Regions from separate parts of the Methylopila sp. 73B genome, predicted to be linked through region 1. Evidence: riboswitches for the same ligand, from Rfam matches in the RefSeq annotation. Region 1 holds a riboswitch; the other holds the start of a gene.
The links. Region 1 has a riboswitch for cobalamin ahead of K244_RS0111035 (TonB-dependent receptor). Riboswitches for the same ligand answer to the same signal wherever they lie in the genome.
Positions count from the first base shown of each region.

Region 1 (4,453 bases):
TCGCCAGACGAGAGGTCGTGTCGTCCTCGAACCGGTCGTTGAAGTCGTGTCGGATGCTGCCAGTCACGAACAGGCTGTCGAACAGGCCGAGCTGGTACTGTCCGACGAGACCCGCGTTGTCGATGTGCTGCTTGACGGTGGGCGCGCGCTGAGACGGAAACTGCGTGAAACTGTCTACGGCGTCGCGCGTGTGATCGGCGCCGAAGGTCACCACGTGGCTCGCCGGCAGCCCTGCTTCGGTCGCGAAGCGGTAGTTCGTCTGGTAGTCGAACCGCGTCATCTCGCCGACGGTCGCGAAGGTCTTCGCACCGTCGCCGTCGAAGCTGCGGCGGTCGGAGTTGGTGTAGCTCAGCCCCGCGACATGGCCCCAGGCGCCGTCGAGCAGCGTCGCCGTCATCTGCGCGCGGCCGTAGAACTGCTTGCCCTTTTCGGTGTCGCGAGTGTCGACGGAGGCCGCAAAGGGCGATCCGTCGGAGGCGGCTCCGAAGCCGTCGCGATCGGCCTTGAAGTCGGTGTAGCGGGCGACGCCGGTGAACTCGAGGAGCTCATTTGGCCGAACCGAGACCTTGGCGAGGCCTGTTCCGCTTTGGTAGCCGTCGCGGTCGAGCGAGGAGGTCGGCGCGAAGGCGTCGAAGCGTTTGGCGGTCGAGATCCCGCTCGTGCGATAGCCCTGGCCGGCGATGAGATAGTCATAGGCTTGCGTTCCGCCGGACACGGAGGCCGTGCCGGTGAGGGCGCCGAACGAACCGCCCTCGATGTTCGCCCGGAAGCGCGTCGGTCCCGGCTCGCCCTTGCGGGTCGTGATGTTGATCACGCCGCCGACCGCGTCGGAGCCGTAGAGCGCGCTCTGTGGACCCCGCAGCACGTCGACGCGCTCGACTTCGAGATTGAGCAGGTTGGCGAAGTCGAACTCCGCGCTCGTGCCCGGATCGTTCATCCGGATCCCGTCGACGATGACGAGCGTCTGGTTGCCCTCCGATCCGCGGATGCGGACCTGGGTCAGGGCGCCGAGCGGACCGGTGCGGTTGACGGCGACGCCGGGGAGTTCGCGCAGGACGTCGGAGACGACGCGGATCTGGCGGCGCTTCAGTTCCTCGCCGGAGATCGAGGAGACCGCGCTGCCGATCGCGGCGGCCGGGCCCTCGACCCGGTTCGCGGTGACCGAGATCTCTTCGAGCGCGGTGGAGTCGTCGGCGGGCGCCTGCTGGGCGGCCGCTGAGGCGGCGAGGACGGAGGAAACGGCGAGGACGGCGGCCGCGTGGGCGCGCCGTGGGCGGGACAACAGGTTGGACATGGAGACCCCGAGCGGGACGAGTGGCACGTCACCGCGAACTCGAGGTCTTGCCGCAAACGCACGTCACGTGCGCCGACGGTTCGCCCACCATCGGTGCACCCCGCCCGACGCGTTCGCGTGTGACCACACGACTGACGGCAGGTCTCCTGGCTCACGGGTCGCCGCGCTGGTCGTCGCCTTCCCGGGACCGAAGGCCCAGTGGCTGAGTGACGAAGCGCTCGCCGTTTACAGTAGCGGGGGCTGCCGCGGCATGAGGTCGTTAGACCCGCACCGCGTTCCCTTTTGATCCCCGAGGGGAACCGTCGCGGCGGACGCTATGGCGGACATGTCGCGGCTGTCAATTGGCGCTGCGGCCGACTCGGGACCTCAGCTCCCGCCCATCAACAGGAGCGACGCCGGTCAGGACCGCCCCGGCGCCAGCCGGCTCGCGCGAAGCTGGCCGTCGCTCTCGAGCAGGCCGTGGACGGTCGCTGCGATGTGCGCCTCGATGCGCTTCAGGTCGCGCGTGATGTCGAGCTGCAGCGCGCTGGTCTCGATCTGGTCGGCGCGGCCCGACCGCATCTCGGCGAAATGGCGTTCGGTGGCCTCGCGCTCCAGTTCGCGGAACTGCTCCTTCTCTGCGACCAGCCGCCGGGCGGCCTGGTGGTCGCCCGACATGAACACCGCGACCGCGAGGCGCAGGTGCTCGCACAGCCGCGCGTGCATGGCGTCGATGCGCTGGATCGCGGCCGGCGGCAGCAGGCGTTTGTCGCGGATGCGCTGCGCCGCCATCTCCATCAGGTTCTTGTCGACGATGTCGCCGATGTGCTCGAGGTTGATCGCGAGAGCGAGCGTGGCGAAGACCCTTTGGGTCTCCTTGTCGCTCAGCCGGTCGTGGTCGATCGCCCCGATGTAGAGCTGGATCTTGTCGTAGAGCGTGTCGAGCACGTCGTCGGTGCGGCTGACGTTGAGCACGCGGCCGATGTCGTCATGGGCGAAGGCGCCCTGCGAGCCCTTCAGCATGCCCTCCACCACGTCCGCCATATGCAGCACCTCGCGCGCGGCGTTGGCGAGCGCGACCGAGGGCGTCGAAAGCGCGGCCTCGTCGAGGTACAGCGGCGTGGCGGGATCGCCTTCCGTCGGCCGGTCGGGCAGCGCGCGCTTGAGAAGCGCCGCGAGCTGCGGCAGCAGGCCGATGAACAGCGCGGCGGTGGCGAGGTTGAAGGCGAGATGGCCAAGCGCCGCGAGCCGCGCCGGATCGGCGTCGACGACGGACAGCGCTTGTGCGATCGGGCCCAGGAACGGCAGCGCCAGCGCGCAGCCGACGAGGCGGTTGGCGAGATTGCCGAGCGGCGCCCGAAGCTTCGCGGGCGCGCCGCCCATGGCGTCGATCAGCGGGTTGAGCGCGCTGCCGAGGTTGCAGCCGAGCACCATGGCGAGCGCCGCCTCGGTCGAGATCACGCCCGCGCCCGCGAGCGACATCACGAACAGCATGGCCGCGACCGAAGAGTGCGCGGCCCAGCTCAAGGCGGCGGCCAGCAGCACCGTGATCAGCGGCTCCTCGGTCAGCGCGCCGAGCAGCATCCGGAGCGTGGCCGAAGCCTCGATCGGCCGCATGGTCTCCACCAGCAGATGCAGCGCGAGCAGCATCAGGCCGAGGCCGATCGCGGTCTGCGCCAGGTCGCGGACGAGGCTGGACCGCCCCCGGCGGTAGACTGCGACGCCGAGGAACAGCAGCAGCGGGAAGACATAGGACACGTCGAAGGACGCGACCTGCACGATCAGCGTGGTGCCGACGTTCGCGCCCAGCATCATGGCGAGGGCCGGGGCGAGCTCCACGGCCCCTGCCCCGCTGAAGGAGGCGATCATCAGGGCGGTCGCGGTCGACGACTGCAGCAGGGCCGTGACGCCGACGCCGGCCAGGAAGGCGCGGCCGCGGTTGCGCAGGGCCTCGCCCAGCATGTGGCGCAGGTCGCTGCCGAAGGCGCGCTGCACGCCGCTGCTGACCACGTGCACGCCCCAGAGCAGAAGCGCGACCTCGCCCAGCAGTTCGATCAGGACGTGGGTGGCGCTCATGCTGTCGCGACGCTGCGCGCGTGTCCCGGCCTTGAGCCGGAACCCAGACGCGCTGCGCTCCACGGTTCTCGGCCCGACGTCTCCGCCCCCTCCCCCTTGCGGGGAGGGTAAGGGTGGGGGTGGTCCAGAACCGAACGCCGTGGGTCGGCACAGAGCGGCATGGGGGTCGGCGACGTGTCCGGAACCACCCCCACCCCCGGCCCCTCCCCGCAAGGGTGAGGGGGGAAGGCCCGGCTCAATCTCCCCTCTCGGCGAGCGCGCCGTCGATCGCCGTCTCCAGCCGGTCGAGCGCGAGCGCCATCTCGTCGCGCGTCAGGGTCAGCGGCGGCGTCAGGGTGATGACGTTGCCCATCGTGGTCTTGAACGACAGGCCGAGGTCCAGCGCGCGGTACATGATGTCCTCCGCAAGCGCCCCGTCAGGGTCGGACCCGCCAGTCTTCACCATCTCGACGCCCAGCAAAAGCCCCCTGCCCCGCACGTCGCCCATGACCTCGCGGCGGCTGCTCATGTCTTTCAGGCGCTCCAGCGCGTAGGCGCCGACGGCGGCGGCGTTCTCGACCAGCCCTTCGTCCTCGATAATCTCGATCGTCGTCAGCGCGGCGCGCGTTGTGACCGGGTTCTTCTCGTGGGTGTAATGGCCGAAAGCCCAATCCTGCGCGACATCGAGCTCCGATCGGGCGATCAGCGCCGCGATTGGCAGGATGCCGCCCCCGAGCGCCTTGCCGGTCACCAGGATGTCGGGCGCGACGCCGTCGTGCTCGCAGGAGAACATGCGGCCGGTCTTGCCGAGCCCGGTCGGGATCTCGTCGAAGATCAGCAGCACGCCGTGGCGGTCGCAGATCGCGCGCACCTCGCCCCAGAAGCCGGGCGGCGCCACGTAGGGCACCGCGCGCGTCGGCTCGGCGACGAGCGCCGCCACGTCGCTGTCGCGCGACAGCACGTAGTCGATCATCCGGGCGCAGGCCGCCCCGCTCGCCTCCGGCGTCGTGGTCCCATAGGGGCAGCGATAGCCGCCGAAGGGCGCGACCTGCAGCGCGCCCGCGACCAGCGGCGCCGCGGGACCTGAGCGGAACAGCATCTCGCCGGACATGGCGCCGGCCCCGA
Region 1 covers NZ_JAFV01000001.1:2,274,452-2,278,904, forward strand. Annotated here, with positions in the region: gene K244_RS0111035 (TonB-dependent receptor) at 1-1,294, opposite strand, end outside; cobalamin riboswitch at 1,413-1,613, opposite strand; gene K244_RS0111040 (Na/Pi cotransporter family protein) at 1,694-3,349, opposite strand; gene K244_RS0111045 (aspartate aminotransferase family protein) at 3,585-4,453, opposite strand, start outside.

Region 2 (4,453 bases), 800 kb from region 1:
TGCGAGCTCATGCTCGCCGACTACACCCGCAAGGGCTTCGTGGACGGCGTTGGGCTGCGTTTCCCCACCATCGTCGTGCGGCCGGGCGCGCCCAACAAGGCGGCTTCGGGCTTCTTCTCCGGCATCATCCGCGAGCCGCTGTCCGGCATCGAGGCGATCCTCCCCGTCGGCGACGACGTGCGCCATTGGCTGGCGAGCCCCCGCGCCGCAGTGCAGTTCCTGATCCACGCCGCCGAGATCGACGGCGCCGCGGTCGGCCCGCGCCGCAACATCACGCTGCCGGGCGTCGAAGTGACGGTCGGCCAGATGATCGAGGGCCTGAAGGCCGTCGCCGGCGACGCGGTCGCCTCGCGCATCAAGCGGGAGCCCGACGCGACCGTGCTGAAGATCGTGTCCGGCTGGCCGGAGGCCTTCGAGGCGAAGCGCGCCGCCGAGCTCGGCTTCAAGGCCGACGACAGCTTCGAGGCGATCGTCCGCGCGCACATCGAGGACGAACTCGGCGGGTCCTTCGTGGCGTAAGCCGCTCCGCTTGGGGCGCGGACTTCAACTCTGCGAAAGCGAGGCCGCGCCCTTCTGGCGGCGACCGTCGGCCTCACGGCCCGTCGGCCGCGGGCCGTGAAGCCGACCCAAACGCCATCCAATCCGGACGAGTTCAAAAGCACGTAGGTTGTCTTTCGCTACCAATTTTGATTGACAAAAGCAGCCGGCGGAGCTTCCCTTCCACCGTTGGTCTTTGTTTGGATACCCATCTGGCTGATTAATATCCCCCGAATTGTTGCGTGAATAGTTGAGATGCCCGGTCGACACGGTCGGCCCTGTGCGTTGACGTGCTTTTGCTGACGCGTCGACTGCGAATGCAGTTCTTCAAACAACGACACTTTCCGGGGAAACGCCATGAACTTGCAGAAAATGGGGCGCGCGTTTGCGTGCACGCTGACCGTGGCTGGCTTTGCCGCCGTCGCGCATGTCGACGCTGCTCAAGCCGAAGATTGCCCGGTCACTCACGCGGCGCTGAGATCAGCGCTTCTCCAGGCCGACGAAGTCGATTCCACCGGCTTGAACAACCACTACTGGGCGGTCGTGGTGAACCGTAGCGGGACGGTGTGCGCCGTCGCCTACTCAGGACCGACCGTTGGATCCCAATGGCTGCTCAGCCGTCAGATCGCCGCCGCCAAGGCGTTCACCGCGAACGGCCTCAGCCTTGACGGTGCGCCGATCTCGACGGCGATGCTGTACCCTTGGGTGCAGGGCAGCCCGAGCGGCGGCAATCCCCTCTTCGGTCTCGCGGCGGGCAACCCGCTGGATGGGGACGCCGTCTACGACGGCGACTACGCCAAGTTCGGAACGCCGGAGGACCCGCTGATCGGCAAGCGCGTCGGCGGCACGATCACCTTCGGCGGCGGACTTGGTCTCTACAGCGGCAACACCGCGGTCGGCGGGCTCGGGCTGTCGGGGGACACGGCCTGCGCCGATCATTCAACAGCGTTCCGCACGCGGAACAGGCTGGCGAGAACGCCGACCAACGTCGCCGACAAGATGATCTTCGACAACACGAACGGACATCCGCATTGCCCGAACGATAGGGGCACCGCAGGCGTAACTGTCCCGGCATCCTGACGCCGCCAACGAGCGGGTCGCGCCGCAGGTGATTGTTCCCGCCCGCCGCACGACAGGCCCCTGTGAGGCGCGCCGCGCGACGTGCGGCGCGCTGGGTCCACGACCATCGGCGGCTTGGCCGTCGCGGCGCGGGCGGCTAGCATCCGCATCGTTCGGTGCCCGCGCGAGCGGGAGAATCGGAAACGCGGTGCGAACCCGCGGCGTGCCCGACGCTGTGAGGGGGACCGGGACGGCATGACGCCACTGGCCGACAAGGCCGGGAAGGCGCCGCGCCCGGGACGATCCCGAGCCAGAAGACCGGCCGGACGCCAGAGCCATGACCGCGCGGACGGCGGGAGGGGCGTTGCATTCGCTGAAGAGGAGCGAAAGCGATGTCGCTTGCCGTGACGTCTCCGATGCCCCTGCCGCAGGGCGACCAGACCTCGGACCTTGCGCCGGCGGGGGCGTTCTCCGAAGCCGAGCGGGGCGCCGTCTACCGCGCCATCGAGACCCGCCGCGACGTGCGGAACGAGTTTTCGGCGCGCCCGGTGCCGGACGACGTCTTGCGGCGCATCCTCGCCGCGGCCCACGCCGCGCCCTCGGTCGGGCTGATGCAGCCCTGGAACTTCATCCTCATCCGCGATCCGCAGACGCGCGGCCGCGTCCACGAGGCGTTCACGCTTCGCAACGCGGAAGCCGCCGAACGGTTCGAGGGCGCGCGCGGCGATCATTACCGCAGCCTGAAGCTCGAAGGCATCCTGACCGCGCCGCTCAACATCTGCGTCACCTGCGACCGGGACCGCGGCGGGCCGCAGGTCCTCGGCCGCACGCACCAGCGCGACACCGACCTCTACAGCACGGTCTGCGCCGTGCAGAACCTGTGGCTCGCGGCGCGGGCGGAGGGGGTCGGGGTCGGCTGGGTCAGCATCTTCGACCCGGAGGATCTGAAGCCTCTGCTCGGCGTGCCGGAGCGCGCCGTGGTCGTCGCCTATCTCTGCGTGGGCTACGTCGATGAACTCTTCGTCCGGCCCGAGCTCGAGGCGCGGCGTTGGGCGCGACGGTCGCCGCTCGACGACGTGGTGTTCGAGGAGCGCTGGGGCGAGAGGCCCACTCAGGCCGAGTGAGGGCCCCGCCGGTTACGGTTTCGCCTGCGCCTTGGCGCAGCCGGCGACGCCTTCGAGCGCTTCGCTTGATCCTGTCGATGCGAAGGACGTGGAGACGCCCTCGATCGCGACCGACACGGCCTTGGCGGTCCGAAGAGCGCCAACAAGCTTGGCCAGGGCGGCGGGGTCGGCGCCTTGGCCAAGCGTCAGTTCGCCCTCCGACGCGGTCATGGGCAAGGCGACCGCGAGGCCGTCGGCGACAAACTGCGCCTCGACTGTCTGGCGCGTCGCGGCCTGGCCCTTGATGGAGGCCAGCACCACGCGCGCCGAGGCGCCCTTTTGGACATGGGGCCCGCCGCCCTCGCCGCAGGAGAACGAGAGCACGTCGCCGCCCTTGGTGGAGACCGCCGCCCAGTGCGCGCCCATCTGGTAGCCGGAGTTCCAGACCTCGGGGGCGTCCTGCGCCGATGCGGCGGTCGGGCCGAAGGCGAGCAAGGAGAGCGCGACGGCGGGCGAGAGGCGGGCTGAGATCATGGCTCGGGTCTCCTGCGGCGCGGATGGACCGCAGGAGTCATCGCCCGATCACGCTGGCGGAATCAACCCTGGCCGCGGCGACGCCCGGAGCCTGCGCGCCGCTCAGTGCTCCTGCTGCGTCATCTTGTCGACGAAGGCGATGCCGATGGCCGAGAGGATGAAGATCGAATGGATGATGGTCTGCCACATCACGCCTTCGGAGGTGAGCCCGCCGGGCACGCCGATCTTGCCGGCCTCGATGAAGGTGCGCAGGAGGTGGATCGACGAGATGCCGATGATCGCCATGGCGAGCTTCACCTTCAGCACGCCGGCGTTGACGTGGCTCAGCCATTCTGGCTGGTCGGGGTGGCCGGCGAGGCCGAGGCGCGACACGAAGGTCTCGTAGCCGCCGACGATCACCATCACGAGCAGGTTCGAGATCATCACGACGTCGATCAGGCCGAGCACGGTCAGCATGATCTGCTGCTCGGTGAAGGAGGTGGCGTGGCTCACGAGGTGCCACAGCTCCTTTAGGAATTGGAACACGTAGACGCACTGCGCGAGGATCAGGCCGAGATAGAGCGGCAGCTGGAGCCAGCGCGAGCTGAAGATGACAAGAGGCAACGGACGCAGGCGGCCTGCGGACAGGGGCTTTTCAGCGGACAAGGTCGGGTTCCGGAGTTGATGACGGTCGGCGATGCGCCGAGGGCCCCGGATAGCATGCGGCGCGGCGGTCCCGGGCGACCGCTCGAAGACGTGAAGCGCGGCGGTTCGCCGCCGTCCGACGACCGATGGACCCCCCGGGGGCAAATCGAGCGCTCGCCTATTCGTGATCTCCGCCCTCTTGAACCGGCGCCCCGCGATGGCGTCACGGTGTGCGTGAAACTCGGGAGGATGAAGGATGATCGGCCAAAGCCGTCGAACGCTGCTCGCCGCCATGGGCGCGGCCCCGCTGAGCCTTGCCTTGGGCGTCGCGCCGTTGCGGGCGCAAACCGTCGACGAGGCCGCTCTCGCCAAGCCGGGGCCGCTCCCCGAACAGGCGTTCGGACCGGCCGACGCCAAGGTCAAGGTGATCGAATACGCGTCGATCACCTGCCATCACTGCCTGAACTTCCACCTCAACACTTGGCCGCAGATCAAGGCGAAGTACGTCGATCCCGGCAAGATCCGCTTCGTCATGCGGGAGTTCCCGACGAACGCGCTCGCGGCCGGCGGCTTCATGCTGGCGCGCTGCGCGCCGG
Region 2 covers NZ_JAFV01000001.1:3,073,038-3,077,490, reverse strand. Annotated here, with positions in the region: gene denD (D-erythronate dehydrogenase) at 1-519, shown strand, start outside; gene K244_RS0114745 (heme-binding protein) at 895-1,617, shown strand; cobalamin riboswitch at 1,754-1,938, shown strand; gene bluB (5,6-dimethylbenzimidazole synthase) at 2,013-2,720, shown strand; gene K244_RS0114735 (hypothetical protein) at 2,733-3,233, opposite strand; gene K244_RS0114730 (TIGR00645 family protein) at 3,336-3,878, opposite strand; gene K244_RS0114725 (thioredoxin domain-containing protein) at 4,114-4,453, shown strand, end outside.
Region 2: it holds a riboswitch for cobalamin, as region 1 does, so the genes downstream of both, bluB (5,6-dimethylbenzimidazole synthase) here and K244_RS0111035 (TonB-dependent receptor) in region 1, are expected to answer to the same signal.